Regions from separate parts of the Streptomyces sp. NPDC002156 genome, predicted to be linked through region 3. Evidence: riboswitches for the same ligand, from Rfam matches in the RefSeq annotation. Region 3 holds a riboswitch; each other region holds the start of a gene.
The links. A riboswitch is a leader RNA that binds a small molecule or an ion and turns the genes downstream of it on or off. The one in region 3 is predicted to bind cyclic di-AMP.
Positions count from the first base shown of each region.

Region 1: it holds a riboswitch for cyclic di-AMP, as region 3 does, so the genes downstream of both, ACWCRB_RS38700 (transglycosylase family protein) here and ACWCRB_RS45615 (C40 family peptidase) in region 3, are expected to answer to the same signal.
Region 2: it holds a riboswitch for cyclic di-AMP, as region 3 does, so the genes downstream of both, ACWCRB_RS23805 (NlpC/P60 family protein) here and ACWCRB_RS45615 (C40 family peptidase) in region 3, are expected to answer to the same signal.
Region 4: it holds a riboswitch for cyclic di-AMP, as region 3 does, so the genes downstream of both, ACWCRB_RS06930 (M23 family metallopeptidase) here and ACWCRB_RS45615 (C40 family peptidase) in region 3, are expected to answer to the same signal.

Region 1 is NZ_JBSFDA010000150.1:1,425-5,523, reverse strand. It holds gene ACWCRB_RS38710 (cytochrome P450 family protein) at 1-567, shown strand, start outside; gene ACWCRB_RS38705 (transglycosylase family protein) at 741-1,568, shown strand; cyclic di-AMP (ydaO/yuaA leader) riboswitch at 1,767-1,938, shown strand; gene ACWCRB_RS38700 (transglycosylase family protein) at 1,942-2,637, shown strand; gene eno (phosphopyruvate hydratase) at 2,970-4,099, shown strand, end outside.
Region 2 is NZ_JBSFDA010000059.1:46,931-51,029, forward strand. It holds gene ACWCRB_RS23800 (hypothetical protein) at 1-275, shown strand, start outside; gene ACWCRB_RS23805 (NlpC/P60 family protein) at 298-1,503, opposite strand; cyclic di-AMP (ydaO/yuaA leader) riboswitch at 1,512-1,686, opposite strand; gene pcrA (DNA helicase PcrA) at 1,962-4,099, shown strand, end outside.
Region 3 is NZ_JBSFDA010000235.1:7,735-11,833, reverse strand. It holds gene ACWCRB_RS45625 (ATP-dependent Clp protease proteolytic subunit) at 98-742, shown strand; gene ACWCRB_RS45620 (hypothetical protein) at 750-1,058, shown strand; cyclic di-AMP (ydaO/yuaA leader) riboswitch at 1,441-1,620, shown strand; gene ACWCRB_RS45615 (C40 family peptidase) at 1,624-2,097, shown strand; gene ACWCRB_RS45610 (LysE family translocator) at 2,167-2,787, opposite strand; gene ACWCRB_RS45605 (LysR family transcriptional regulator) at 2,897-3,823, shown strand; gene ACWCRB_RS45600 (ATP-binding protein) at 3,852-4,099, opposite strand, start outside.
Region 4 is NZ_JBSFDA010000009.1:114,896-118,994, forward strand. It holds gene ACWCRB_RS06920 (M16 family metallopeptidase) at 1-661, shown strand, start outside; gene ACWCRB_RS06925 (M16 family metallopeptidase) at 658-2,046, shown strand; cyclic di-AMP (ydaO/yuaA leader) riboswitch at 2,262-2,429, shown strand; gene ACWCRB_RS06930 (M23 family metallopeptidase) at 2,443-3,237, shown strand; gene ACWCRB_RS06935 (GntR family transcriptional regulator) at 3,426-4,099, shown strand, end outside.

The DNA of each region.
Region 1 (4,099 bases), on a different contig from region 3:
GCCTTCATCCTGCTGTTCGCCGGTTTTGAGACCACAGTCAACTTGGTAGGGAATGGGCTGTATGCCCTGCTTACTCACCCTGAGCAGCGTGCGCGCCTCCAGGCCTCCCTTGCCCTCAAGGAATCCGCCCTCCTCGAAACCGGCATCGAGGAACTCCTCCGCTACGACGGCCCCGTCGAGCTGGCCACCTGGCGGTTCGCCACGCAGTCGCTCAGCATCGGTGGGCAGGACATCGCGGTCGGCGATCCCGTCCTTGTCGTACTCGCCGCCGCCGACCGGGACCCGGCGCGGTTCGCCGATCCTGACGTCCTTGATCTTGGCCACCGGGACAATCAACACCTCGGATACGGCCACGGCATCCACTACTGCCTCGGCGCCCCGCTCGCCCGCCTGGAGGGGCGGAGTGCGCTGGCCACCCTCCTCACGCGTCTCCCCGATCTCCAACTTGCCGTGGAGCCGAGCGAGTTGCGATGGCGGGGCGGGCTCATCATGCGTGGACTGCGCACCCTGCCCGTCGAGTTCGCGCCGGTTCGCGAATCGGGGCATACGCCACCAGTGGTGCCGTAGAAGATCACGGGAAGGTGACACTCCCTCAACAATGTGATCTTCACGTGATCTGCGCGGCATTAACTTGTGACAAGTGATCGTCTGTCGATACGTTCGAGCACTAGTGCGACGCACTGGCGGCGTTCGTCGGCATCCGTCGCACCGACCCCCGCTGTCTCGTGAAAGGCACCCGCATGCTCTCCGGGAACGGACGTCACCGTCGCCCCCGTCAGGCCCCGGCTCTGCTTGTCGCGGCCGGCGTGACCGGCTCCGCCCTCGCCATCCCGCTGCTCGCCGCGAGCGGCGCGAGTGCGGCCAGCGGCACCACGTGGGACAGGGTCGCGGAGTGCGAGAGCGGCGGCGCCTGGAGTGCCAACACCGGCAACGGGTTCTACGGCGGGCTCCAGCTGACCCAGGCGGACTGGGAGGCGTACGGCGGTCTCGCGTACGCCCCGAGCGCCGACCAGGCCAGCCGTTCGCAGCAGATCGCCGTCGCCGAGAGCGTGCTCGCCGACCAGGGCGCCGGGGCCTGGGAGGCCTGCGCGCTGCTGTCCGGGCTCGGCAAGGACACTAGTGCGGCCGACGTCGACACGGGCGTGGCCGGGGAGGAGGGCGACGCATCGTCCTCGTCCTCGACGCCGAAGTCGACTTCGACCTCGGCGTCGCCCACGCCCTCCGCCTCGCCCTCGGTCGAGTCCGCCGAGTCCTCGCCCTCCGTCAAGGCGACGACCGACTCGGCCGAGTCGACCCCTTCCTCCTCGGCCCCCTCGTCATCGAGCAAGGAAACCCCACAAGAAACTGACAACTCATCCACTGGTGCGACAAAGGATGAGGAACAGGATAACTCCGGGCAGAGCGCGGAGGGCTCGTACGCGGTCCGTCCCGGCGACACCCTCTGTGGCATCGCCGACTCCCTTGGCGTCGAGGGCGGATGGTCCGAGCTGTACGCCGAGAACCAGGACCTCCTCGGTGCTGACCCGAATCACATCCTCCCCGGTCAGACCCTCGAAGTCGGTGCCTAACCGGGGCAAAAGCAGCCGGAGTTCACGTCCTGCTTCGTGCTGAATGTCCGTTATAAATGCAGTGAGAGATAGGTCTCAGAAGCCCTGATCGTCTTTGTATTTCGGAGGATCACCTGTTTACGGTCGTCAACGCCCGCCACAGTGGGCCCCGCCGGTCGCAACGCCGAATCCTGCCAACGGCCGAACGGGAACAGTCGTCGCTTTCAAGCGCCGTAGGCAGGAGCGGGGGACCCAAGGTAAGTGCCGCACCGGGCAGTTGGCCGGAGCGGCTTGGGGTTAAGTCGTGCGTCCAGTGACTCGGACGTACGGCCGGGCAACTCAACCGGCCCGAACCCGACAGCTCACCTCGCAGGCGTCGGTGAGGGGATCACGCATGCTGTTTTCCGGTAAGGGCAAGCACCGTCGTCCGTCCAAGGCCACCCGCGTCGTCGCCATCGCCGGTGTGACCGGTGCCGCGGTCGCCGCTCCGCTGCTGGCGGCCGGCTCCGCCTCCGCCGCCACCTCCGCCGAGTGGGACACGGTCGCCCAGTGCGAGTCCGGCGGCAACTGGTCCATCAACACCGGCAACGGCTACTACGGCGGTCTGCAGTTCTCCGCCTCGACCTGGGCCGCGTACGGCGGCTCGGCGTACGCCTCCACCGCCGACCAGGCCTCCAAGTCCCAGCAGATAACCATCGCCGAGAAGGTCCTCGCGGGCCAGGGCAAGGGTGCCTGGCCGGTCTGCGGCACGGGCCTGTCGAGCGCCGCCTATGACGGCGGCAGCAGCAGCTCGGACAGCGGCACGAGCACCAGCACCGGTACGAGCGAGACCACCACCCGCTCCACCGACGAGCAGTCGGCCTCCCGTTCGCAGGAGCGGCCCGCCGCGAAGAAGACCGTCACCACCCCGACCGGCAAGAAGGTCGAGAAGGGCGACGGCGAGTACAAGGTCGTCACGGGTGACACCCTGAGCGAGATCGCCGAGGCGCACGACGTCAAGGGCGGCTGGACGAAGCTCTTCCAGCTGAACAAGGACATCATCGACGACGCCGACTTCATCTACCCGGGCCAGCAGCTGCACCTCAGCTGACCCCGGTCACCTGCCCGCCGGCACATCCCCCAAATAACAGTCGGCTCGAAGGTGAACCACAGCGCCCTCACATCCGTGCCCTCCATAGTGAAGGCCTCGTGAGGGTCACCCCCGTCCCCCACGGGGCTCCCCGCTCCGGTGCGTGTTCCCCCGTACGCACCGGAGCGGGGCTTTTTGTTTCCCTGAGGAACAATGTTTACCCTCGGTTCGGTCCATGTTCCGTCCATGGGGTGGTCGGACGGCTGGCCGATCGGCCTCGGCCGGTTAGGCTCATCCCGCAGGGCCGCGAAAAAGCCCCGCGTACCCGCGTCACATCCCAGAAGGAGATGCTCGTGCCGTCCATCGACGTCGTCGTAGCCCGGGAAATCCTCGACTCGCGAGGCAACCCCACCGTCGAGGTCGAGGTCGGCCTCGATGACGGCAGCACCGGTCGTGCCGCCGTCCCGTCCGGCGCCTCCACCGGAGCCTTCGAGGCCATCGAGCTGCGCGACGGTGACCCCAACCGCTACCTCGGCAAGGGTGTCGAGAAGGCCGTCCTCGCCGTCATCGAGCAGATCGGCCCGGAGCTCGTCGGCTACGACGCCACCGAGCAGCGGCTGATCGACCAGGCGATGTTCGACCTGGACGCCACCGACAACAAGGGCTCGCTCGGCGCCAACGCCATCCTCGGCGTCTCCCTCGCCGTCGCCCACGCCGCCTCCGAGGCCAGCGACCTCCCCCTCTTCCGCTACCTGGGCGGCCCGAACGCGCACCTGCTGCCCGTTCCGATGATGAACATCCTCAACGGTGGCTCCCACGCGGACTCCAACGTGGACATCCAGGAGTTCATGATCGCCCCGATCGGCGCGGAGTCCTTCTCCGAGGCGCTGCGCTGGGGTGCGGAGATCTACCACACCCTCAAGAAGGTGCTGAAGACCAAGGGCCTGTCCACCGGTCTCGGCGACGAGGGCGGCTTCGCCCCGAACCTGGAGTCCAACCGCGCCGCGCTCGACCTCATCATCGAGGCCATCAAGCAGGCCGGCTACGTCCCCGGTGAGCAGATCGGTCTCGCGCTCGACGTCGCCGCGTCCGAGTTCTACAAGGACGGCAAGTACGAGTTCGAGGGCAAGTCCCGCACGGCCGCCGAGATGACCGAGTACTACGAAGAGCTCGTCTCCGCGTACCCGCTCATCTCCATCGAGGACCCGCTGTACGAGGACGACTGGGACGGCTGGAAGACCATCACCGACAAGCTGGGCGACAAGGTCCAGATCGTCGGCGACGACCTCTTCGTCACCAACCCGGAGCGCCTCGCCCGTGGCATCGAGGAGGGCTCGGCCAACGCCCTGCTCGTCAAGGTCAACCAGATCGGCTCGCTCACCGAGACCCTGGACGCCGTCGAGCTGGCCCAGCGCAACGGCTTCAAGTGCATGATGTCCCACCGCTCCGGCGAGACCGAGGACGTCACCATCGCCGACCTCGC
Region 2 (4,099 bases), on a different contig from region 3:
TGAAGGCGATGGGGCAGGGCACGGCCCGCTTCGTGCCGGCGATGCTGCACGGCGCGTTCACCATGCTGGTCACCGGCGTCGCCCTGGTGGGCCTCAACCAGGCCGACGACCAGACGGTGAACAACGTCAAGATCGGCGTGAAGCTGGCCCTGCTGATCGTGATCCTCGGCCTCGTCTACGTGAAGCGGGACGACGAGACCGTGGACAAGCGGCTGTTCGGCCTGGTGGGTCTGTTCACGACGGCGAACATCTTCATCGCGGTGCTCTGGACCTGATGAGAGCCGCCCGACCTGCCCGTCAGGCCGGGCGCACCACGCTGTGGATCGCCGACTCGCCGTCGTAGAAGATCGATTCCTCACGGACGTACGCACCCGGCTTCGGGGCGTGGATCATCATGCCGTTGCCGATGTAGAGGCCGACGTGGCTGATGTCGTCGTAGAAGAAGACCAGGTCGCCGGGTTGGATGTCGGAGAGGGAGACCGTCGTGCCCGCGTTCACCTGGTCGTAGGTGGTGCGCGGGAGGGTGACTCCGGCGGCCTTCCAGGCGGCCTGGGTGAGGCCGGAGCAGTCGTACGAGTCCGGGCCCGTCGCGCCCCAGACGTACGGCTTGCCGACCTGTGCGCGTGCGAAGGTGAGGGCCTTCTCGGCCTTGGCGGCGTACGAGGAGTCGGTGACCGTTGTCGTCGACGTGTCGGAGGAGGTGCTGCCCGTCGGCTGCTGGGCCGCCGCGGCCGCCGCCGCTTCCTGCTGGCGCTGCTGCTCCGCCGCCTGCTGCTGACGGGCGAGTTCCTGCGCCTGACGGCGGGCCTCCGCCTGCTTCTCCCGCTCGATCGCCGCTAGCCGTAGCTTCTCCTCGGCGGTGAGGCGGGAGAGGAGCTGGCGGGCCTGTGCGAGCTTCGTCTGGACGGTGGTCTTGGTCGTCTGCAGGTCGTCCTGGGACTCCGTGAGCGATTCGAGGCTCGCGGTGGCCTCCTGGCGCATCTGCGTCGTCTCGGCCTGCTCCGTGATGTACTCGTCGACCGCGTCCTTCTGGCGGGCGGTCAGCCGGTCCATCAGCTGGTTCTGGTCGAAGTAGTCCTGCGGGTCGTCCGCGAGCAGGAACGTCGCCGTGTCGGGGGCGGCCGACCCGGTGCGGTACTGGGCCGCGGCGAAGGAACCGAGCTCCTCGCGCGCGTCGTTGAGCTTCTGGGTGCGCTGGGCCACGTCGTCCATCAGGGTGTCGACGCGCTTGCGCTGCTTGGAGGTCTTCTCCTTGGCGGCGTTGTACTTGTCGGTGGCCGACTCGGCCTGGCGGTAGAGGTCGCCGACCTTCGCCTCGACCTCCTCCATGCTCGGCTTGTCGTCGGCCGAGGGCGCCGGGGGAGTGGCGGGCTCCGTGGGCGCGGCGTTGGCGGTCTGGGACAGCAGGGCGACGGAGGTCAGGGCCGCCGTGGCGAAGGCGGGGGTCCGTATGCCTGCTACGCGCGTCCCCGTAGGACGCGACTTGCGGTGCGACGACGCCAAGGGAGGCGACTCCTTCCACGTACCGCCTACCGGGTTAGCTGTCGGGTTCGGGCGGGTGGTTCGGAAGGGTTGCCCTACGGTCCTTGCCCTGGACGGCAGTCGGACCGATTCACCCCAAGTTTTCGGTGGGTCCCCGGCTCCTGCCGCACAGGGCGGCACGATCGGACTCGGCGGAGGCCGCGCGGCCCGGCGATGTTCGCCGGTGGGGGTCGAGCGGCCTGGAGGGCACGCTAACCAATTCGTGTGGCCCCTGTGAAGGTTGATGACCGCTATGCCCGATACGTTTTTGTGACCTCAACCTTAAACACGGGTCACCGGAGTCGATCTGGAGGAATGTGTGACGTTAGGTCCGCAATTGACGTGTTCATCCCGATCAGCGATCCGCTGTCCGGACAGGACGGAGGATGTTTTCGGGGTGGCGGCCGGTTGTCAGTGGGGGAGCCTAGACTCGGAGAGCGATGAGCAGCCTCTTTGACGACAGCTTCCTGGCGGACCTCCAGGGCCCTCGTGCCCATGAGGAGGAGCCCCCGCCGCCCGAGGACGAGCATGTGCCGGAGCCCGTTCCGGACGACCTGTTCGGCGGGCAGTTCGACGCGCCGCCGGACCGGGACGCGTACTACCGCGACGGCGCCCCACGCCCCGTGGTGGACCCGGCCGCGCTCCTGGACGGGTTGAACGAGAACCAGCGCGCGGCCGTCGTGCACGCCGACACCCCCCTGCTCATCGTGGCGGGCGCAGGCTCCGGCAAGACACGTGTACTCACGCACCGCATCGCGTATCTGCTCGGCGAGCGGGGCGTCCACCCCGGCCAGATCCTCGCGATCACCTTCACCAACAAGGCCGCAGGCGAGATGAAGGAGCGCGTCGAGCAGCTCGTCGGCCCGCGCGCGAACGCGATGTGGGTGATGACGTTCCACAGCGCGTGCGTACGGATCCTCCGGCGGGAGAGCAAGCGGCTCGGCTTCACGTCCTCCTTCTCGATCTACGACGCGGCCGACAGCAAGCGCCTGATGGCGCTCGTCTGCCGCGACCTGGACCTGGACCCCAAGCGCTTCCCGCCCAAGTCCTTCAGCGCGAAGATCTCCAACCTGAAGAACGAGCTGATCGACGAGGAGGACTTCGCCGCCCAGGCGAGCGACGGTTTCGAGAAGACCCTCGCCCAGGCGTACGCGATGTACCAGTCGCGGCTGCGCGAGGCCAACGCGCTCGACTTCGACGACCTGATCATGACGACGGTCAACCTGCTGCGCGCCTTCCCGGACGTCGCCGAGCACTACCGCCGCCGCTTCCGGCACGTACTCGTCGACGAGTACCAGGACACCAACCACGCCCAGTACGCGCTCGTACGGGAACTCGTCGGCACCGCCGAGCACCCGGTGGACGTACCGCCCAGCGAGCACGACCTGCGCCCCGCCGAGCTGTGTGTCGTGGGTGACGCCGACCAGTCGATCTACGCCTTCCGGGGCGCGACGATCCGCAACATCCTCCAGTTCGAGGAGGACTACGCGGACGCGACGACGATCCTGCTCGAACAGAACTACCGTTCCACGCAGACGATCCTGAGCGCCGCCAACGCCGTCATCGAGCGCAACGAGTCCCGCCGCCCCAAGAACCTGTGGACCAACGCGGGTGCGGGCGCGCAGATCACCGGCTACGTCGCCGACACCGAGCACGACGAGGCACAGTTCGTCGCCGAGGAGATAGACCGACTGACGGACGCGGGCGACGCGAAGGCGGGCGATGTCGCCGTCTTCTACCGGACCAACGCCCAGTCCCGTGTCTTCGAGGAGATCTTCATCCGCGTCGGCCTGCCCTACAAGGTCGTCGGCGGCGTCCGCTTCTACGAGCGCAAGGAGGTCCGGGACGTCCTGGCCTACCTGCGTGTCCTCGCCAACCCGGAGGACTCGGTGCCGATGCGGCGGATCCTCAACGTCCCCAAGCGGGGTATCGGGGAGCGTGCCGAGGCGATGATCGACGCGCTGTCGCAGCGCGAGAAGATCAGCTTCCCGGCGGCGCTGCGGCGGGTGGACGAGGCGTACGGGATGGCGTCGCGTTCGACCAACGCGGTCAAGAAGTTCAACACGCTGATGGAGGACCTCCGTACGATCGTCGAGTCCGGCGCGGGCCCGGCGACCGTCCTCGAAGCGGTGCTCGAACGCACGGGCTATCTCGCCGAGTTGCAGGCGTCCACCGACCCGCAGGACGAGACCCGGATCGAGAACCTCCAGGAACTCGCGGCGGTGGCCCTGGAATTCGAGCAGGAGTCCGCGCAGGCGGATGATTCCCAACAGCCCGCCGAGGGCGAGGCGGCGGCCCCGGTCGGGCTCGCCGCGTTCCTGGAGCGGGTCGCCCTGGTCGCCGACTCCGACCAGATCCCCGACGAGGACGACGACGGCTCCGGCGTCATCACCCTGATGACCCTGCACACCGCCAAGGGCCTCGAGTTCCCTGTGGTGTTCCTGACCGGCATGGAGGACGGCGTCTTCCCGCACATGCGTGCCCTCGGCCAGGTCAAGGAACTGGAGGAGGAGCGGCGGCTCGCGTACGTCGGCATCACGCGCGCGCGTGAACGGCTGTATCTGACCCGGTCGTCGCT
Region 3 (4,099 bases):
CCCGGCGTCCAAGGCCCACCGCAAAGCCCGTACTCCCTCGCCCTAGCTCTGTACGTCCTGTACATTTTTTACGGAAGCTATCGAGGAGGCCGCGCGCATGCACGACACCGACGAACCGTCAGCCCGCTATGTCCTGCCCGAGTTCACCGAACGCACCAGTGCCGGGAGCCGGACGATGGATCCGTACTCGAAGCTGCTGGAGGAGCGGATCGTCTTTCTCGGGACGCCCGTCGACGACACCTCGGCCAATGACGTGATGGCGCAGTTCATGCATCTCGAATATCTGGCGCCCGACCGGGACATCTCGCTGTACATCAACTCCCCCGGCGGCTCGTTCAGCGCGATGACGGCGATCTACGACACGATGCAGTTCGTCACCTGCGACATCGAGACCATCTGTCTGGGGCAGGCGGCCTCCGCGGCGGCCGTGCTGCTGGCCGCGGGGACGCCGGGCAAGCGCAGCGCGCTGCCGGGGGCCCGGGTGCTGATCCACCAGCCCTCGCTGTCCGGGCCGATCCAGGGACAGGTGAGCGATCTCGCCATTCAGGCACAGGAGATGGGCCGGATCCGTACCCTGCTGGAGGAACTGCTCGTACGGCACACCGGACAGAGCCCGGAGCAGGTCGCCGCGGACATCGAGCGGGACAAGATCCTCGACGCGCAGGCCGCCCTGGAGTACGGGCTGGTGGACCGCGTCGTGCCCAGCCGCAGGTCCTCGGACCCCGCCCCCGGCACGAGGTGAGCCACCGATGCTTCCGCCCGAACTGCCTCCGCTGCCCGCCCTGACGCGCGCGGAGGGCGAGTTGATCGACCGTTACCTCGAAGTGGCCGATCTGCTCGGCCGTATCAACCCGGCCTATCACGGGGACACGTACCGCGGACTGCGGGCCGCGCAGGCTCTGGTCGCCAAGGCGGTGGCGCTGCGGGACGCGCTGGAGTTGATGCATCAGCGTGGCGAAGCGGAGGTGCATGCGCATACGCTGGCGCGTGCGCTGCGCGTTCTCGACGGGGAGCGCCGAACGGCGCGTGTCACCGTTCCGCGTGAGCCCGCCAGTTGACCCACCCGGCCGGCGGACCCGTATCGGGCGGGCCCGTCCGTCCCGGCGACGGACTGTCCGGAACGAGCCGGGGAGTGACTGGATGACATCCCCCGTTCGGCGTAGTGACATGTCCCCCGGTCGGCCCGTTCGGCTTGCGAAACGCGCGTAGTTCACAGCCGGAACCGCGATGTTTCCGCGCTGGTCCGGGGGTGCGCGACCCTCGCCAAATCGGCCCGAGGGTACGGGTGTCCACCCGAATGGGTCACGGGTGAGTAACGCCACAAAGCCCTGATTCCATTGGGATTTTCCTACTTCCATGAGCCAAGATCCCTTCCTGACGACAAGCCCCCGCCACAACGGCGGGGCGATCCGGGTGGACGCCGAGTCCTGCCGCCGCCCGGATGACCGGTCGACAGATGTGCATCGGCAGGAGTGGAGGACCCAGGCACGACGGGTCGCCGGGACGGTCACGCCATGACCGGGCCGAGCAGCCCTTGGGGTGAAGCCGCGTCAGCGGCCGGGCAACTTCGCCAGCCCGAATCCGACAGGTCATCCTTCACAGGCGGCTGACGAAGGGTTGCGCATGTCTGCGCTCAATCGTGTTCCGTCGATGATGTCCCGAGCCGGTACGGCCTCGGCCCTCACCCTCGCCGCCGTCGGCGGCACCCTGGTGATACCGGGAGTCGCGACAGAAGCCGCGGCAATCGCGCCGTCGACGAAGGCACTTCAGATCGCGGCCTCCAAGAAGGGCTCCCCGTACAAGTACGGTGCCGCGGGACCGAGCAGGTTCGACTGCTCCGGGCTCACGCTCTACTCGTACAAGAAGGCGGGCAAGAAGCTGCCTCGTACGGCGGCGGCCCAGTACAACAAGACCAAGCACATCTCCGCCAAGAACCGCCGCGGCGGAGACCTGGTCTTCTTCCACTCGGGCTCGAACGTCTACCACGTGGGCATCTACGCCGGGAAGGGAAAGATCTGGCACTCCCCGAAGACCGGGGACGTCGTGAAGCTCCAGAAGATCTGGACGAAGAGCGTCTGGTACGGCCGGGTCAGCTGACCTCCCCGGGGCGGTACGGCGGTTTCCGGAGCCGCCGTCCCGCCCCGGGACCCGTAGCCCGTCAGCCCGTCACAGCGAGAGCAGCGGCTCCAGCAGGAGCAGCGCCCCGAGGACCGTCAGCGCGGTGCCGGTGACCGCCTCGACGGCCCGGGCGGCACGCGGCCGGCGCAGCCACCGCCCGAGCCGGTCCACCAGAAGTGCCACCGCCGGGAACCACACCAGGGCCAGCGCCACGACGATCAGCGCGAGCAGCAGCGTCCTGGGCAGGGCGGGAGCGCCCGCCGGCACGAACTGCGGCAGCAGACTCATGAACGTGATGGGCGCCTTGGGATTGAGCGCGTTGGTGACAAAGCCCTGACGCAACGGTCGTACGGCGGCCCGCACCTCGTCGGCCACCTCGGCCCGGCGCCCGCGCAGCGACCACAGGGTTCGCGCGCCGAGATACAACACATAGGCCCCGCCCAGCAGTTGCAGCGCGCGGAAGAGCGCGGGCACCGCTGTGAGCACGGCGGCGACACCGGCCACGGCCAGCGCGGTGTGCAGGAGCAGCCCGCCGGTGATCCCCAGCGCGCACGCGACCCCGGCCCGCCGGGAGACGAGGGCGTTGCGCACGACGACGGTGAAATCTGCGCCCGGCATGGCGACCATGCCCGCGGCGACCCCGGTGAAGGCGATGAGCTGTGCGTCCATGGCGTCCAGCGTGCCCCGGCCCGGCCTTCAGCAGGTATGTCGAATATCCTGGGTCTGCCTTAAGCAGTTGTTAAGCCTTGGCCACCGCCTCCGTCCCTGGAGCCGCAGGATGTACGATCCCACACGTCTCGCAGCGCTCGTGGCGGTCGCCGAGGCCGGGTCCATCACCCGCGCCGCCGAGCGCCTCGGCTACACCCCGCCCGCGCTCTCGCAGCAACTCGCCAAGCTGGAACGGGAGACGGGCACCGCACTGCTCGTACGGCATCACCGGGGAGCCAGGCTCACACCGGCGGGCGAGCTGCTGGTGGCACGGGCCCGTCGGGTACTGGACGAGCTGGAACGCGCCCGGCACGAACTGTCACAACTCACCGGGCTGTCGGGCGGCACGCTCCGCCTCGGCACCTTCCAGACAGCCGGGATCCAGCTGCTGCCGCCGGTCCTGAGCGCGTTCCGCCGGGCCCATCCGGACGTACGGCTGTCGGTCGCGGACTACGAACCGCCGTCCGGGGTGGCCGCCGTAGCCGCCGGGGAGGTCGATCTCGCGCTCACGCACACCTACGAACCGGCCCTGCCCGCGCCCCTGCCCGGATCGGTCACCGCCGAGCCGGTCCTCGTCGAGGAGCTGGTCCTGGTGACCGCACCCGGCCATGTGCTGGCCGGGGAGGCGTCGAGGCTTCCGCTGGCCGAGCTGGCGGGCCAGCCGCTGGTCAGCATGGCGCCGGACCATCCGCCCCGCCAGGGCGTCGAGGCCGCCCTCGCCCGGGCCGGCGCGACCCCGTCGGTGCTGGTGGCGACACCGGGGTACGCCCTGGTGTGCGCACTGGTCAGCGCGGGCCTCGGGGTGGCGGTCGTACCGGAGATGGTCGCGCGGACGGCGGTCACCCCGGTCGGAACCCGGCTCCTGGAACCCGGCGACCTGCGCCGCACGATCTCGGTCGTCCGCCGCACCGACGAGACAGCCCCGGCCGCCGACGCCTTCCGCGCCCTGCTACGAGGCGCCTTCGGCCGGGCGCACGCCGGCGGGACCGGAGCCTAGGAACGAACCGATACCTGTCGACTTGTCCTTACGGCTCCTGCTGGCCCGCCGCCGTGACCGGGGGCCTGGCCGGGGCCGTCCACGGGAGTTCGATCGACACCGTCTTGCCGCCCTCGCGGGTGGGGCGGACGCGGAGTCTGCCGCCCGACTCGGCGGTCAGCCAACGGATGATGACCATTCCGCGGCCGTTGTCCTGCTGCACCGCGGCCGGCAGTCGCTTGGGGAAGCGCGGGTGACTGTCGGTCACCCCGATGCGCAGATGTTCGTCACGGTCGA
Region 4 (4,099 bases), on a different contig from region 3:
CATCGGCGAGCAGCTGCGCGAGGTCGTCGTCGAAGAGGTCCCCGCGCGCGCGTTGATGGCCGCCTACCGCCTCCCGGAGGACGGCACGCGCGCGTGCGACGCGGCCGACCTGGCGCTCACCGTCCTCGGCGGCGGCGAGTCCTCCCGCCTCTACAACCGGCTCGTACGGCGGGACCGTACGGCGGTGGCGGCCGGCTTCGGCCTGCTGCGGCTGGCCGGAGCGCCCTCCCTGGGCTGGCTGGACGTGAAGACCTCCGCGGACGTCGAGGTGCCGGTCATCGAGGCCGCCGTCGACGAGGAGCTCGCGCGGTTCGCCGCCGAGGGCCCCACGGCCGAGGAAATGGAGCGCGCCCAGGCCCAGTTGGAGCGCGAGTGGCTGGACCGCCTCGGCACGGTCGCGGGCCGCGCCGACGAACTGTGCCGCTTCGCCGTGCTGTTCGGCGACCCGCAGCTCGCGCTGACCGCCGTCCAGCGCGTACTGGAGGTGACCGCCGAGGAGGTCCAGCAGGCCGCCAAGGACCGGCTGCGCCCCGACAACCGCGCGGTGCTCGTCTACGAGCCGGTCGCCGGAGAGACCGCCGAGGACGCGGATCCCCCCGAGGACCCCGAGGCCGAGGCCACGGTCGAAGCCGGCGACAAGGACGAGGAGGCGGCCAAGTGACCGAGCTCACCACGATGAAGTTCCACCCCCAGCCCCAGGCGGGCGAAGCCAGGCCCTGGGCCTTCCCGGCCCCCGGACGCGGCACGCTCGACAACGGCCTGACCGTTCTGCGCTGCCACCGCCCCGGCCAGCAGATCGTCGCCGTCGAGGTGCTCGTCGACGCTCCTCTGGAGGCCGAGCCGGCCGGTCTCGACGGCGTGGCCACGATCATGGCCCGGGCCTTCTCCGAAGGCACCGACAAGCACTCCGCCGAGGAGTTCGCCGCCGAACTGGAGCGCTGCGGCGCCACCCTCGACGCGCACGCCGACCACCCCTGCGTCCGCCTCAGCCTCGAAGTCCCCGTGTCGCGGCTCCCCAAGGCGCTCGGCCTGCTGGCCGACGCCCTCAGGGCACCCGCGTTCGCGGACAGCGAGATCGAGCGGCTGGTGCGCAACCGGCTCGACGAGATCCCGCACGAGACGGCCAACCCGGCCCGCCGCTCCGCCAAGCAGCTCTACAAGGAGCTGTTCCCGGAGACCTCGCGCATGTCCCGGCCGCGCCAGGGCACCGAGGAGACGGTCGCGAAGATCGACTCCGCGGCCGTACGCGCCTTCTACGAGAGGCACGTCCGCCCCGCCACGGCCACCGCCGTGGTCGTCGGCGACCTCACCGGCGTCGACCTGGACGCGCTGCTCGGCGAGACCCTGGGGGCCTGGACCGGCTCGACGGCCCAGCCGCGGCCCGTGCCGCCGGTGACCGCCGACGACACCGGCCGCGTCGTCATCGTGGACCGCCCGGGCGCCGTACAGACCCAGCTGCTCATCGGCCGCATCGGCGCCGACCGGCACGACCGTGTCTGGGCCGCCCAGGTCCTCGGCACGTACTGCCTCGGCGGCACCCTCACCTCCCGCCTGGACCGCGTCCTGCGCGAGGAGAAGGGCTACACCTACGGTGTGCGGGCGTTCGGCCAGGTCCTGCGCTCGGCCCCGGACGGCACGGGCGCCGCGCTGCTCGCCATCAGCGGCTCCGTCGACACACCGAACACCGGTCCCGCCCTGGAGGACCTCTGGAAGGTGCTGCGCACACTCGCGGCCGAGGGGCTCACCGACGCCGAGCGCGATGTCGCGGTGCAGAACCTGGTGGGTGTCGCCCCGCTCAAGTACGAGACGGCGGCGGCCGTGGCGAGCACGCTGGCCGACCAGGTCGAGCAGCACCTGCCCGACGACTACCAGGCCACGCTGTACCGGCAGCTCGCCGCCACCGGCACCGTGGAGGCCACCGCGGCGGCCGTGAACGCCTTCCCGGTGGACCGGCTGGTGACGGTCCTCGTCGGTGACGCGGCGACGATCGAGGAGCCCGTCAGGGCCCTCGGCATCGGCGAAGTGAGCGTCGTACCCGCCGAGTAGCGGCACCGTGATGCACGACAGGGGCCCGGTGACGGAAGCGTCACCGGGCCCCTCTTGTCCATATTGATGGGCAAGTTGCCCGTATTGATGGAGAGGTTGACCGTCTGACCTGTGGCATGCGCTACAAAACCCGTGATCGGTTTGTTGATTGAAAGTTACGCGGCTTAGCGTCGGTCCGGCTGTCCGTCACGCACTACGCCGCAGCCGCGGCACCCGGACAGTCATCGCCGAGTCCCCACATGGCGCGAGCCAGGGGAGCCGGGGACCCACACTGTGCAGTCCCTGGGGTGAATCGGACGCCCGCGCGCCCAGCGAGGGGGTCCGTAGGAGACCTTCCTGCTCCGAACCCGTCAGCTAACCCGGTAGGCGAGAAGGAAGGAAAGGACCAGCCACTACATGGCGTTCACCCGCGCCACCGGGAAGCACCGTCGTCCCAGCCGCCCCAGTCTCGTCACCCGTACGACCGTCCGCGCGGCCGGAGTCGCGGCCCTCGCCACCACCGGCGTCGTCGGCACCCTCGCCGCCCCGGCGCTCGCCGGGGAGTCCGCCGTCGAGCAGACCGGCCTCACCCCGGTGATCTCCATCGGCGAGACGCTCGCCGACCAGATCGACGCGCAGGCCGCGGCCCAGGAGCAGGCCGCAGAGAAGGCCGCCGCCGAGAAGCGGGCCGTCGCAGCCGAGAAACGCGCCCTGGCCGCCGCGAAGAAGGAGGCGGAGGAGCGGGCCAAGGAGGCACGCGAGACGGAGGCCCGCGCCGCCCGCGAGGCCGAGCGCAAGCGCCTCAACACCTTCGTCGCCCCGATCTCCGGCTCGTACATCTCGACCGGCTACAAGGCGGGCGGCGCCGTCTGGTCCTCCGGCAGCCACACCGGCATCGACTTCCACGCATCGTCCGGCACCACCGTCCACTCGGTGGGCTCCGGCACCGTCGTCGAGGCGGGCTGGGGCGGCGCCTACGGCAACAACATCGTGATCAAGATGATTGATGGTACGTACACTCAGTACGGTCATCTGTCGTCCATCAACGTGTCCGTCGGTCAGACGGTCACCCCGGGCCAGCAGATAGGTCTCTCCGGGGCCACCGGCAACGTCACCGGTGCGCACCTCCACTTCGAGGCCCGCACGACCGCGGAGTACGGCTCGGACATGGACCCCGTCGCCTACCTCCGCTCGCACGGTGTGAACGTCTGACAGCCACGCGCATCTCTTGTCGTCGCCCCGGCTCCCCGAGCCGGGGCTTTCGGCGTTTCCGGCGGCCCTGTGTCCAAAAAATATCCCTGGATTCCGGCCCGCCGTCGGAAATTCCGGTTCTCTGCAATAGAGTCACTGAACACACGTCAATCGTCGACGTTTCACGGGGATTAAAGCGGAGGTCGGACATGCGTATTCCGGCGCACTCGGTATGCACGGCGATCCGGGACGACATCGTCGCCGGTGTCTACGAGCGCGGCAGCCGGCTCACCGAGGAACTGCTCGCGCGCCGGTACGGCGTCTCGCGCGTCCCCGTCCGCGAGGCCCTGCGCACCCTGGAGGCCGAGGGCTTCGTGGTGACCCGGCGGCACGCGGGCGCGTGCGTCGCGGAACCGACCGAGCAGGAGGCCTCCGACCTGCTGGAGATGCGCATGCTCCTGGAGCCGCTGGGTGCCTCCCGGGCCGCCCAGCGACGCACCGAGGCCCATCTGAAAGTGCTGCGCGGCCTGGTCAGGCTGGGGCAGGAGCGGGCCAGGAGGGGCAACAGCGAGGACCTGCGCTCCCTGGGTGGCTGGTTCCACGAGACGCTCGCCCAGGCCTCCGGAAGCCATGCCCTGACCTCGACGCTCACCCAGCTCCGGCACAAGATCGCCTGGATGTACGCGGTGGAGGCCCCGGCCAACCCCGTCGAGTCCTGGACCGAGCACGGGGCGATCGTGGACGCCGTGGCACGCGGCGACAGTGAGCGGGCGCGAGCCGTCACGGCGCTGCACACCGAGCGGGCGACCGGCGCGCACCGGCTGCGCTTTCCGGGCGGCGGAGACCGTCCGGAACGTGTGAGGACTTCGCAACATCCCGTAAA